3 regions of the Sinorhizobium terangae genome follow, and region 3 is predicted to be linked to each of the others. Evidence: predicted binding sites of a transcription regulator. Region 3 holds the regulator's gene; each other region holds the start of a gene.

The links. Region 3 encodes LexA, which represses DNA repair genes until DNA is damaged. Its sites were predicted from a motif close to TGTTCNNNNTGTGTTCNG; they were not measured.
Region 1: a site for LexA is predicted at 2,115-2,132, ahead of QA637_RS18540 (YifB family Mg chelatase-like AAA ATPase). Genes of this name have one in related genera too.
Region 2: a site for LexA is predicted at 2,638-2,655, ahead of QA637_RS21140 (DUF763 domain-containing protein). Genes of this name have one in related genera too.

Annotation. Positions count from the first base shown of each region.
Region 1 is NZ_CP121659.1:3,934,571-3,939,121, forward strand. Features, by position in the region: gene QA637_RS18530 (sn-glycerol-3-phosphate import ATP-binding protein UgpC) at 1-1,049, shown strand, start outside; gene QA637_RS18535 (endonuclease/exonuclease/phosphatase family protein) at 1,046-1,864, shown strand; gene QA637_RS30890 (hypothetical protein) at 1,861-2,037, shown strand; gene QA637_RS18540 (YifB family Mg chelatase-like AAA ATPase) at 2,277-3,809, shown strand; gene QA637_RS18545 (hypothetical protein) at 4,101-4,391, shown strand; gene cysK (cysteine synthase A) at 4,537-4,551, opposite strand, start outside.
Region 2 is NZ_CP121660.1:520,993-525,543, reverse strand. Features, by position in the region: gene QA637_RS21145 (AraC family transcriptional regulator) at 67-1,038, opposite strand; gene QA637_RS21140 (DUF763 domain-containing protein) at 1,337-2,596, opposite strand; partial or broken gene QA637_RS21135 (hypothetical protein) at 2,744-2,932, opposite strand; gene QA637_RS21130 (AI-2E family transporter) at 3,317-4,551, shown strand, end outside.
Region 3 is NZ_CP121659.1:1,357,419-1,361,969, forward strand. Features, by position in the region: gene QA637_RS06500 (SDR family NAD(P)-dependent oxidoreductase) at 1-511, shown strand, start outside; gene QA637_RS06505 (SMR family transporter) at 499-825, opposite strand; gene QA637_RS06510 (SMR family transporter) at 822-1,178, opposite strand; tRNA gene QA637_RS06515 (tRNA-Asn) at 1,357-1,431, opposite strand; gene QA637_RS06520 (hypothetical protein) at 1,572-1,865, shown strand; tRNA gene QA637_RS06525 (tRNA-Cys) at 2,057-2,130, shown strand; gene lexA (transcriptional repressor LexA) at 3,008-3,727, opposite strand; gene QA637_RS06535 (LysR family transcriptional regulator) at 3,893-4,551, opposite strand, start outside.

The DNA.
Region 1 (4,551 bases), 1.4 Mb from region 3:
CGATCGACATCGCCGACGGCGAGTTCATCGTGCTTGTCGGTCCGTCCGGCTGTGGCAAGTCAACGCTGTTGCGCATGGTCGCAGGCCTGGAGACGATCTCGAAGGGCACCGTGCGAATCGGCCCGCGGATCATAAACGATGTCGATCCCGCCGAACGCGACATCGCCATGGTCTTCCAGAACTATGCGCTCTATCCGCACATGACCGTCTACGAAAATCTCGCCTACGGTTTGAAGAACCGGAAGACGCCGAAGACCGAGATCGAGGCGCGGGTCGCCGAGGCTGCGCGCATGCTCGAGATCGCGCCTTATCTCGATCGCAAGCCGCGCGCACTCTCCGGGGGGCAACGCCAGCGCGTCGCCATGGGCCGGGCGATCGTGCGCAAGCCGGCGGCCTTCCTTTTCGACGAGCCGCTGTCGAACCTCGATGCCAAGCTCCGGGTCTCCATGCGCGGCGAGATCAAGCGATTGCAGAAGCGCCTCGGCACCACCTCGCTCTATGTCACTCACGACCAGCTCGAGGCGATGACGCTCGCCGATCGGCTCGTCGTCTTGAACGGCGGCCGGATCGAGCAGATTGGCCGGCCGCTCGACGTCTATCATGCGCCGGCCTCGACCTTTGTTGCGAGCTTCATCGGCTCACCGGCGATGAACCTGGTCAAAGGCGTTCTCGACGGCGGCCGGCTGCAGATCGGCACGCAGTCGATCGACCTCGGCTATCGGGCGCCGGCGGACGGATCGGTGACCGTGGGCTTGCGCGCGGAGGATCTGCGTCTCGCCGGTGTCGGCGAGCAGGCCCTACTCTTCCGGGTCGAGTATGTCGAGGAACTGGGTGCGCAGCGCCTCGTCCACGGCGCAATCGACGATCATTCTGTCACTGTCGCGCTTGCGCCGGAGGCGCCACTTTCGGACGGTTTTGCCGTTACCATCGCACCGGGGCGCTTGCATTTCTTCTCGTCCGAGACCGGCAGGAGGCTTGAAGAGCCGAATGCGGCCACGGGCATCGTACCGGCCACGACGCGAACCGTGAACATGGAGCCTGCATTGTGATTGAAACGACCTCAGCGGCGCTCGCCGTTTCCTCGCCGGAGACGCGCGCTGGTTTTGCCCGGATCGAGCGCAGCATCGCCGCCCATGACGCCGTCATGGAGAGCCTTGAGGAAATGAACACGATCGAGATCGGCGGTGCGCCGCCCGCCCGCAGGCCGCTCGCCTTTCCCTTCACCGCCGCGGCCTGGAACCTCGAACGCTGCCTGTTCCCCGGGGAAAGTGCTGCGCACCTTGGCGTCACCGGCGCGTCGCTCGTTCTGCTTTCGGAGATGGACAACGGCATGGCGCGTACCGGCCAGCGGCACCCGACCGCCGAAATCGCCGTGGCGCTCGGCATGCAATACGCCTACGGCGTCGAATTCATCGAACTGGGATTGGGGTCCGATACCGAGCGCGAGTTCTGCAAGGACGACTTCAACGAGAAGGGCTTCCACGGCAATGCGCTGATGGCGACCGCTCCGCTCGACCGCCCGTTCTTGTTGCGGCTCTGGGGCGAGAGGCTGTGGTTCATGGACGGCGGCGACCAACCGAGGGTCGGCGAGCGCCTTGCCATCGGCGCCGTGATCGAGACTCGGGCGGGCCCTTTCGTCGCCATTTCCACCCATCTCGAAAGCGCGACCACGGCTGCCTATCGCGAGCGGCAGGTCAAGGAACTGATCGACGCGCTGGACGCGACCTTTCCGGGGCTTCCTGTCCTGATCGGCGGCGATCTCAACAGCGGGAACCATATTGGCGGCGACTTCGAAGCCGAGGGCCTGTTTGCCATGAGCGCCGAGCGCGGCTTCACGCGCCACGGCGGCCCGACGACGGCATGACGACGCGGCCGAGCCTCATCACCCGCTGGCCGAAGCGTGCAATGAAGCTCGACTGGTTCCTTGCGCGTGGCCTGAAGATTGGCAAAAGCCACATCATTCCTTCACTCGATCCTTCGGGCCGCCCGCTGTCCGACCATGACCTCATCACCTGCGTCGTCGAAGGTTTCGCATAGCATGGAGGTCTGAGCCCGCATCTGTTGGGCTAAGGGAGCGCGCAGCGGGTTTCGTTCGAAAAGCGCGGGCCCGCATTTGTTCTATTATTGTTCTTGTTTTTGTGCGCGTACCGTGCAAGATTTGATGCCGCAACCGGCAGCGGTTGTGGCGGCGCGAGGCGGGCCGCCGTGACTGGAGCGGGGTGAGGACAGCGTGAAGCGGTTTCCGCGCATCTCCCGCTCTCACGTTAGGGGGCATCATGGTCGCGCGTGTCAGCACGGTTGCATTCCAGGGGATCGAAGGCGTTCCGGTCGACGTCCAGGTGATGGTGGCACCCGGCAAGGTCGGCATGCAGATCGTCGGGCTGCCCGACAAGGCGGTCGCCGAAAGCCGTGAGCGCGTCCAGGCGGCACTGCATGCCTCGGGGCTGGCGTTGCCGGCAAAACGGGTCACGGTGAACCTGGCGCCGGCCGACCTGCCGAAGGAAGGCAGCCATTTCGATCTCGCCATCGCGCTCGGCCTGATGGCGGCGCTGGGTGCCGTTCCAGCCGATGCGCTTAACGGCTATGTCGTCATCGGCGAACTCAATCTGGACGGCACCATCGCCGCCGTCGCCGGCGCGCTGCCTGCCGCCATCGGTGCCAACGCGCTCGGCAAGGGCCTTATCTGCCCGGCGGAAAGCGGACCCGAAGCGGCTTGGGCGGGATCGGAGATCGACATTCTCGCACCGCGCAGCCTGATCGCCATCGCCAATCATTTTCGCGGCACGCAGGTGCTCTCTCGTCCCGAGCCGGCCATAAGAGCCGCGGCCGCCAACCTGCCCGATCTCGCCGACATCAAGGGGCAGGAAAGCGCCAAGCGGGCGCTCGAAGTGGCCGCCGCCGGCAACCACAATCTGCTTATGGTAGGCCCACCCGGTTCGGGCAAATCGATGCTGGCTGCGCGGCTGCCGTCGATCCTGCCGCCGCTTTCCCCGGCGGAATTGCTCGAAGTTTCGATGGTCCATTCGATCGCCGGTCAGCTGCCGGGCGGCAAGCTTTCCGATCGGCGGCCGTTCCGGGCGCCGCACCATTCGGCCACCATGGCAGCCCTGATCGGCGGCGGGCTCAGGGCGAAGCCCGGTGAGGCATCGCTTGCCCATCACGGTGTTTTGTTCCTCGACGAGTTCCCGGAATTTTCACCGCAGGTGCTCGACGCACTGCGCCAGCCGCTCGAAACCGCGGAATGCATCATCGCCCGCGCCAATCACCGCGTCAGCTATCCGGCGGCGATCCAGCTCGTGGCAGCGATGAACCCGTGCCGGTGCGGCATGGCGGGTGAGCCCGGGCGCACATGCGCCCGCGGCCCGCGCTGCATGGCCGACTACCAGGCGCGGATTTCCGGACCCCTGATGGACCGCATCGATATCCGCATCGATGTCCCGGCCGTCAGCGCCGCGGATCTCCTTCGCCCGATGGCGGCCGAACCGAGTGCCGCCGTTGCCAAGCGCGTCGCCCGCGCCCGCGCGCTGCAGGCGGACCGTTTCGCCGCCCTCGGCCATCCGGTGCTCACGAGCAATGCCCGTGCATCGACGACGATGATCGAGAAGATCGCCGAGCCGGACGCGGCCGGCTTGCAGCTCTTGAGGGATGCGGCGGAGAAGATGAAGTTCTCGGCGCGCGGCTATCACCGGGTGCTGAAGGTGGCCCGCACCCTTGCCGATCTCGACGAAGCGTCGATGGTCGGGCGGATCCATCTCGCGGAAGCGATCTCCTACCGGGTCGCCGGAGAGCGGCTGCCGGTGGCGGCGTAGCGTGTTCCGCTTACACGCGATTCATCTTTTATTCAAAAGGCCCAGCATCGTGTTTTTCACCAGCGATACCCGCCAGTCGAAGCGCCTCCTCGTGGCGGCTGCTATTATGGTGGGCATGCTCCTCGTCCTGACAGGCCGGCCCGCCGCGGCCGAAGACATCGGTAAGCTTTTTTATGGAACGAGAGCGGGTCAGTCGATGACCATCGTGTCGAAGGAGGGAGTTGGTACGCAAACGCGGTGATCCGTTTGAAGCACACGGCGCAAGATGCGAAAAGCTTCTGCGTCTAGTACATGCTCGATCATTCGATGCGCTGCGTCCGACAGGTGCTTGCAGAGAAAAAGCTTGCCGATCGTGTCACCGGCGATTGCGTGAAGCGTACTTGGACAGACATGTACGGCGACAACTACTCATTTCATGGCTCCGCAAAGCAGCAGCCGGAGTTGATCAAGCAGGGTTACTTTTCGGAATCGGACTATCTCATCCGCCGCAATGGGGAGGAACGCTTTTTCCCGTTCGACACCGAGATTTTCAAGCTCTTTGCCCCGGAATTGCGAAGTAGTGCCAGGAAGGCGAAAGCGTGATCGCTCTTTTGCGGGCGCTATCCTTCAGGAAAAACCTGCTGCTTTTCCTGACTACTCGTGGTCGTATGAAAAAGAGCGCCCGGAAGCTCCGTTGAGTTCGTAATTGTGCTGCCGGATGACCGCATACGCGGAGAGGAACTGCCGCTTACGCCCCCAGCCC
Region 2 (4,551 bases), on a different replicon from region 3:
TCGCTGATGTGATCCTATGAAATACGGCGCGATGAACTAGCGCCCCTCATGCACGTAATCTATACTTTAATGCGCGTTGAACTGCTGCGCATCGATTGTCCGGACCGGTCGCCTCTGTCCTATCAACCGCCGATAGGCGGAGGGTGTCATCTTGTGATGACGCAGAAATGTGCGGTTGAAATTGGAAATGTTGAGATAGCCTACCTCGAAGCAGATGTCGGTGATCGGCATGTCGCTTTCGGCGAGCAGCTTGCAGGCCTGCCAGATGCGCAGCTTGTTGACGTGATCGGTGAAGCTGTTGCCGGTGTTCTTCTTGAAGAAGCGGGAAAACGCGCTCTCGCTCATGCCGGCTAGTGCCGCCACGTCCGCGAGGTGAATATCGGTCGCGACATGCTCGAAAATATAGATGAGCACGCGCTGCAGCACATCGAGGGTCTCTGCGTCGAGCTTCGGTGCAAATTCCGGCGACGACAGGATTTCATACTCGTGGCTGCCAGACAGGAGATCCAGGAGCTCGGCGAACGCGGCGAAGCGGGAGAAACCGGAGCGGGCGCCCATGCTCTCCATGAGCTCCGCGCCGCGGTGGCGCGTTTCGCCGTGAAAGACGAGGCCTTGTTCGGCGAGCCGGAAGAAGGCGTCGAGCTGGGCAAATTCCGGTGCCAATTTGCTGAGTTCGCCGATCCGCTCCTGGTCGAACTGGATGACGATATCGCGGCCTTCGATGATCTCGCCCGGCTCAGTGGCCGTTACCCAATCATGCGGCAGGTTTCGGCCCACGACGGTGAGATAGCCGGGGCCGAATTCGCCGATGTAGTCGCCTACGAAGGCCATGCCTGCGGCATTGCGGATCAGGTGAATTTCAGTCTCGGGATGGAAGTTCCAGACATTGCGCTCCCAGGGATAGTTGTCCTTGCGCCACAGAAAGGTCTCATTCACGCCGGTGACGATGTGCTCGAAGGTCGGCGGGTTGTTGGCCATCGCCGCCGTCTTGACACCAAGAGCCCTCCCGGCCTCCGTCCCTCTCGCATTCCTCAGCATTGTTCCTCGCAGCCTCCTTGCCGAGCGCGGATGTACCGCCATTTCGCAATGTCGATGTTGCGGCCAAAGTACTACGCCGTGCCATTTGACGTGATGAACGCAAGAGTCATAGACATGCAGATCATGGAATTCATGTTTAAAGCTGATTTATTTTGACAATTGGACTTTGCCATTCAGCCGCATCTTCACGCCTGCGTACTCATGTGGGCGAGCAAATCTCACGCACCGCAGCACCCGCCGCCTTCGTGAGAAAAGGCGCGAACGATGTCCTTTGTCTGCCCAACTCCGCCCGCGCTCGCTAGGAGCGTGCTTTCTCGTCGCACTGCTCAGGGTGAGCCTCCCAGCCAAAGATGCTGCGACCGCCCCATTCGGGGGACCGGCGGAACTCCCCGGCGACAATTTCTTTTAGATCCGGGCCGGTAACGTATTTCTCCAGCTGCCTCGCCTGATCGTCCAAACGTCTCAGCGCCTGTAGCTCCTCATCACGACCGAGCCGCGCTTTGGTCACAGCCGATTTCATTACGCGGATCGTCTGATCGTAGACTTGGAGTGGCACGGGAAACGGATGGCGATCCTTGCCTCCGTGCGCAAGCGAGAACCGCGCGGGATCGGCAAAACGGCAGGGCGCGCCATGCACCACTTCTGCCACCATCGCCAGCGCGTTGACCGTCCGCGCACCGACGCCTGGAACGAGCAGGAGTTGTTCGAAATCTTCAGGCCCGCGATCGACGGCCGCAGCAAGCGTTGCGTGCAACCGCCTCATGTTGATGTTTTCTTCTCGCACCTCGTGATGTGCCGGCATTACAAGGTGCGGCAGCAGGGGTTGCACGAGTTCTTTCGTTTGGACCTTCGAATCAATCCGGACTATCTCGCGCACAATTCGGTCCGGCCCGAGAGAGGTTAGAAGGTCAAGCTGACCCTTTCGCGATGCTGCGGCACGCCTATCGGCGAGATTGACGATTTCGCCCTGGCGCTTTCCTTCTATCGCTGCATGGGGGGAATCGACGAAACTGGAAACGCCTTCTGATAGCCAGTGGTAGCGCCTAGCCTGTCGCTTGTCACCATTCATGCCCTGCTGCACGACCACCCATTTGCCGTCGTCGGCCACGATGAAGCCGTGCAGGTAAAGGTCGAATCCATCTTGAACCGCTGCGCTGTCAACCTTTGCGACGAGCCGGCTGGTGGCTGCGAGACGACCGCCGTCGATGCCGACACGATTCCCGACGTCGATCAATTCGGCTGGCGTCTGCCTCGAATTTCGCCCACGTCCTCCGCAGACATGAACACCTAGTTCCCGCGAAAGGGGTGCGAGGCCGCGCTTCAAAGCGCCAATGACACTTGTTGTGATTCCGGAGGAGTGCCAATCCATACCCATGACGCAGCCAAAGGACTGGAACCAGAAGGGGTGCGCCAAACGCCGGAGAAACTCGTCGCGGCCATATTCAATCACGATTGCTTCGGTGATGACCGCGCCAAGCTTCGTCATGCGTTCGCCCAGCCACCGGGGAACCTTGCCACCATGAAGCGGGAGATCTGCACTGCCTGCTCTTTGAACCATCCGATCCTTATAAACCGGCCGTCGAAGTTATGACAGGGAGAAGTTCCTAAAATGTTCTGTTTTGCGCGTATCCTTTGGGCGCTCGACATCCAAGTACACACCTTGGGCAGAATCAAACGGTGCACCCGATGCTCTGTCGGGGTGTAGTCACAGGCAACCACGCTCAAAAGCGGGTTGGGCTGCCGGCAGGTCCGGCTGCGGCCATTGCTGCAGCGCTCTCCGACCAACGTCGGTCAAGCCACAGACGCCACTCTGGAGGCGCTCAAACCAGCCATAGAGGTGCAAAATGTTCCCGGCATCCGGTATCCTGGATCTGATTTCACGCACGCACATCGGTGGTGCAAGGACAAGTGGGGGATTTCCTGGCAGATCACGCCGCGTGTGCTGACTGATGCGCTGGCCGCCGGCGGCGCTGAGGCAAAGCGCGCGTTCGATGCCATGATGGACATGGGGAGAATCGACGTCGCCGCGATCGAGACGGCGCGGCGGACGCTTCGTCGCGGCTTACAGCCAAGTTGCTGTCGGAGGGTGCTGCGCGCACTTTCGTGCGCCACACACCCTCCGCCCCGACTCCAGTTCGACACGCGTGATCCACCCGCTCACGCGGGTTGCGTGGCCCCTCGGCTTCCCCTGGGCTTATCGACAAATCGCTCTACCTGCTTAATGAAACAACGCGGACGCCATTTTCATCCAGCTTGCACGGGAGGTCAGCGGAAGGACATGAGCGAGGAAAGCAGCAGGGACTACGGCTCGGGATCGATAGCCACAGCACAGCCGTCCAAGTTTCCAACGCTCGCTGCGATGGCTGCCGCGGTCGCTGTCCTCTATTTCGCCCGAGCCGTATTCCTGCCCCTGGCCGTTGCCATCCTGCTTACGTTTGCGCTGGCACCGGTCGTCGCGAACCTCAGAAAAGTCGGCTTGCCGCGCATGCCTGCCGTCATCGTAAGCGTGGCTGCCGCCTTTCTCTCGCTCTCGATCTTCAGCGCCGTCGTGGCGATGCAGGTCAGCGAGGTTGCGCGGAACCTCCCGACATACCAGTCCAACATCGTCGAAAAGATCAGGGCCCTGAAAGAGGCGGAGTCGGAAAACAGCGTGATCGATCGGCTTGGCCGTCTCGTGGAGAGGATCGGGACCGAACTCAGCCGGTCGGAACCTCAAGCCCAACCATCTTCCGGGGCGCAGCCGCCCAAGCCGCTTCTGGTGGAGATCTTCTCGCCTCAGCGCCCGATCGAAATGATGAGGAGCATTGTCAATCCTCTCGTTGGTCCATTGGCGACGACCGGACTCATCATCATCGTCGTCATCTTCATGCTTCTGGAGCGGGAGGATCTGAGGGACCGTTTCATCCGCCTCGTGGGCTACGGAGACCTCCACCGCACAACGCAAGCCCTCCAGGATGCTGGCTCGCGTGTCGGCCGATACCTGCTCATGCAGCTGGTGGTGAACATCACCTATGGCATACCGCTGGCAGCCGGTCTCTGGGTGCTGGGCATACCCAATGCGGTCCTCTGGGGCATGCTGGCAATCGTCCTCAGGTTCGTGCCCTATATCGGCCCCATCATCGCCGCGCTCGTTCCCTTGTTCCTGGCTTTTTCGGTGGCGCCGGGCTGGAGCGTGCTGCTCTGGACAGCAGCTCTGTTCGTTCTCCTCGAAGTGCTCAGCAACAATGTCGTGGAGCCCTGGCTCTACGGTTCGCGCACCGGCCTGTCACCGCTTGCGATCATCGTTGCGGCAATCTTCTGGGCCTGGCTCTGGGGACCCGTCGGGCTGGTGCTGTCGACGCCGCTGACGGTCTGTCTCGTCGTTCTCGGCCGCCATGTTCCCCAGTTCGAGTTCTTCGAAATCCTTTTCGGCAACGAGCCGGTCCTCGATCCCAAGGAACGCCTGTACCAGCGCCTGCTCGCGGGCGATCCCGACGAGGCGACCGACAACGCCGAGGAGATGCTCGAGGAGAA
Region 3 (4,551 bases):
TAAGAGCTTTGCGGTCAATCTTCATGGCGTGGTCAATTGCCTCGTACCCGTTGTCGAACACATGAAGGCGAACGGCCATGGCCAGATCGCCATCATGTCGTCGCTGGCGGGATACAGCGGCCTGCCGATGAGCGCTGCATACGGGGCGACCAAGGCAGGGCTCATCAATATGGCCGAGAGCTTGAAATTCGACCTCGATCGTATCGGCATCCGCCTGCAATTGATCTGTCCGGGTTTTGTCGACACGGCCGCCTCCGCCAGAGGCAAGTTCCCGCGACCGGCCCTGGTGAGCGTAGAGGAGGCGGCGGAGCGCATTTGCCTCGGCCTGAAATCAGGGCGCTTCGAGATCACGTTCCCGAAACGCTTTACCTATGCGGTTAAACTGGCGCGTTTCCTGCCGTACAGGGCCTATTTCGCGCTTCTCAACTGGCTCGTGCCCGGGCGCGTGCCCGCCACCACGGCGAAAAAGTCGCAATCCAGAACGAAGGGGCGGTCGCGTCAGGCGGTGTGAAGCACGAGAACCGCACCGAAGACGAGCGACAGGCCGAGCCAGCCGACCGGTTTCAGCTTCTGACCGAAGAAGAGACGCCCGCAGATCGCGGTGCCGAAGATGCCGGTGGCACCGAGCACCGCATAGGCGATGGCAAGTTCCATGCCCTTGACCGCCTCCGCAAGCAGCGCGAAGGCGGCAAGTACCAGGAGAATCGAAAGCACGCCCCAGCCGCGCCGTGCAAAGCCGTTCGACTTCGTGGAAGCCAGATTCGCAGCGACGTCGAGGACGCCGGCCATAACCGCGAAAGCGAAATAGAAGCTGTTGGCGCTCATCGGGCCGCTTCTCCCGCCGCTTCCTCTTCCGGTGCCTCGCCCGCGTTGACGAGCAGTATCCCGACGATGGCCATCGACAGGCCCAGCATTTCACGGCCGCTCAGTGCATGGCCAAAGACGAACACCGAGACCAGCGTGATGAGGGCGACACCTGACCCTTCCCAGATGGCATAGGCGACGCCGACAGAGATCGTCTTCACGGCCCTGGCGAGGAATACGTATGAGAGCGCAATCGATGCATACATGATCGCATGTCCGGCATAGGAGCCGGAGGCGGACGCGGCCTTCATCGCGGTGAGGCCAGCGACCTCGGTCGCGATCGCGAGAGCCAGGAAAAGCCATGCAACACGCATGAGGAACCTTCGGGACTAATGCATGTCGCCCAAAAGTGTGCAGCGGTTTTGGGACAACGACATGCATAAAAGCAAATGACCTAAAGCGCGTCACATGAGTCCGATCGAAGGCGACGCGTTTTATACTGACAAACGAAAAGAGCCATTCGCGTACTTGCCGCGAATGGCTCTTTGAAACTGGCTCCCCGGGCCGGATTCGAACCGGCGACCTATCGATTAACAGTCGAGTGCTCTACCGCTGAGCTACCAGGGATCATCTGCGCCGCAGAAGTGAGGCTGCTAATACAAATGCTTTTTCGATTTGCCAAGCGGTTTTTCAAAAAAAATGACAACGTCGGTTGCGAGGCTGTGGAGAAGGCCCCAATTCTGGGGGAGGAGCATGAAAGAGCAATAATGACGAACGCCAGGAAAGAACGACATTTCGGCATCGATCCGCAGACACGTGAGATCGTTCTCGGAAAATGGCGTATAAGCTTGCCCAACTCGCCGGTGCTTAGAATTCTGCTTGGCTCGCTTCTTATCGTGGGCGGCGTGTTGGGCTTCCTGCCGGTGCTCGGTTTCTGGATGATTCCTCTGGGGCTGCTTGTGCTCTCTCACGACATACCGGCGATCCGCCGGCGTCGCCGCAAACTGGCGGTCTGGTGGGCACGCTGGCGCGGCCAGCAAAATTCGTCCGGAAAGTCCTGAACTTGGCACGCGGAACCGATGTCTGGAGGCAGCGGGGCGGCTGACGAATCCGCCGATTGGATGCCGCTGGGGATTGCTGGGGAGAACGGTGAATGCCTTCGTACGTTCTACCTTTTTCGAGTCCTTCCCCCTTGCGCTCCTCATAGATTCGTTCTAAACGCCGGCCATCGCTTGATCGATCGAGCGCGAGAGGCCTCGTGGCGGAGTGGTGACGCAGAGGACTGCAAATCCTTGTACCCCGGTTCAATTCCGGGCGAGGCCTCCAAACAAAATCAATAGCTTAACATATCCGCTTCAAGCAGATTGCGAGAATTGCCTAAGCCTCATCACCAGGGCAAGGATCGAGGCCATATGTCATGACCTCGTCAGTCCGGCACTCTTTCCAACGAAGGTCCCATAGCGGCTCGAAGGGACAGCCGAGCGGGCTCTGGTCACCCCAACGCCTCGATCGCCGGCATGGATGTCGCCTGCGCGCGGTCATAGCTACATGCCGAAGAGCGGACCGCACAACAATCCTAAGACCTTTGGCAACGTCCCGTAGGACTAAGGTCCATGGATCATGGCAGGTGTCGCCCCTAAACTCCCTCGATATCATTTACAACGAGTTTTTGCTTTGAAGCGCGGTTTGTACACTCGCCGGTCTCTGCCGAAGGGCATGGGCCGGCTTTTTCTTCCTGCTGAACGTTTGCCTCGCTCTACTGCATGTTTTCTAAATCGTTGTCGACTCGGACTAAAACATGCAGCAGGCCAACGGCGCGGTGCTGGAGGTATTGCAGGCCAGTGGTTCTTCGACGCCTGAGGCCTCAAAGGGATCTTATCTCAAGAAAATCGATGATCTTGGTCCAATCCAGACGCTTCGCGAGTGTCTGGGCGAGGGGCCTTCCGTGGCGTGCCCGCATTCGGCTGCGACCACGGAAACAACGGTAGGAATCCTGAGAAGCCGGTAGGTCAGGTCTCGCGCTCAAAAAGAACATCCGACCAGCAGCTTCTAAACGCCACCGCCTCCTGCAACCAGGCTCGAATACCGCTTACATCGTCAAACGAATGCGTGTCGCTCAAAAGTGTGCCGTGGTTGGGGCAACGAGATGCACAAAAGCACTGATCTAAGGCGCGTCACATAAGTCCGATTTAACGCGACGCGCTTAGTGATAGCGGCGAATGAGGCCAACGAGCTTGCCCTGGATCTTGACGCGGTCCGGCCCGAATATCCGCGTTTCATAGGCCGGGTTGGCCGCTTCGAGCGCAATGGACGCGCCCTTTCTGCGGAACCGTTTGAGCGTTGCCTCTTCATCGTCGACCAGTGCAACGACGATGTCGCCGGGATTAGCCGTGTTTGCATTCCGAATGATCACAGTGTCGCCGTCGAAGATACCCGCTTCGATCATCGAGTCGCCCTTGATTTCGAGCGCGTAGTGTTCGCCACTGCCCAACATCTCGGCCGGGATGGAAATGTCGTGCGTGTTGTTCTGGATCGCGGAGATCGGAACACCGGCCGCGATTCGTCCCATGACCGGCACCGAAACGGATGCGGTATCGCTCGGTGGCGGCGATTTCGGCGCGGCGGCCGGCGCGGCAGGCGGCTTGCCCAGGCTGCCTTCGATCACGCTTGGCGAGAAGCCACGCCGAGGCTGCGGGCTCGTTGTATAGGCCTCAGGCAGCTTGATGACTTCAAGTGCGCGCGCCCGGTTGGGAAGGCGGCGAATGAACCCACGTTCCTCGAGCGCTGTAATCAACCGGTGGATGCCCGACTTGGAGGCGAGGTCCAGCGCGTCTTTCATCTCATCGAAGGACGGCGGCACCCCGGATTCCTTCATTCGTTCGTGAATGAACAGAAGCAATTCCTGTTGCTTGCGGGTTAGCATGGCGCGTCACTCCAGAATCGCGAAACAAATCAAGAACAGACACTATATGTTCCATATGTGTTCCGCAAGTGCCTAAAATTCCGTGAATTTTCCCAGTCGTCGCGTATTCCCGCTGAAAAGCGGTCGGTCGCTCGGCAGACTGCTATCCCGCTAACGATGCAAAAGTTAGAGCCGCGACCCTGGCCGGTCGGTCAGGCTGGTGAGGGCTCCGGAGCTTGCGCGTGTCGCGGTTGTGATCTCCTGGATCAAGGCCTGGCTCGCCACCGGAATTGAAACGTCGGATCGGAAGATCAATCCCACCTTTTGCGCCGGCACGAGCTCCTGGATGTCAAGCTGGCCGGATATATCGATCTCGACCAACGAACCTGTTTCGAGCTCTATTCGGACGGCGTCCTGGCGCACAAGGCCGATGAACTCGCTCTTCTGGAGAATGTTCTTGACGAACATCGGAGAGCCGCTGCGCAGAACCGATTTATTGAACTCCATGCCTACGATCTTGCGCAGCGCGCCTTCGAGGTCGCGGTTGCCGGTCAATACCACCCAAGGGTACTGGGCCAGGTCCTTGAGTTCGATCTGGTGACCGTCAAGCATAGGGTGACCGGCGCGTACGACGAGGATCATGGAATCGAGATAGAGCTCGCTCTGCTCGACATCGGGCGGAAGATCCTCCGGCTCGAAGAGGGTCGCGATCAGGAAGTCGAGATCGCCGAGCAGCAATGGGCGGATCAGGTCACTGCGAGTGCCATTGGCAATGTTGATGGTCAGACGCCGCTCGTCAGTCACGAGCCTGAGGATCGCAAAAGCGAGCGTGCGGCTGTCAGGGC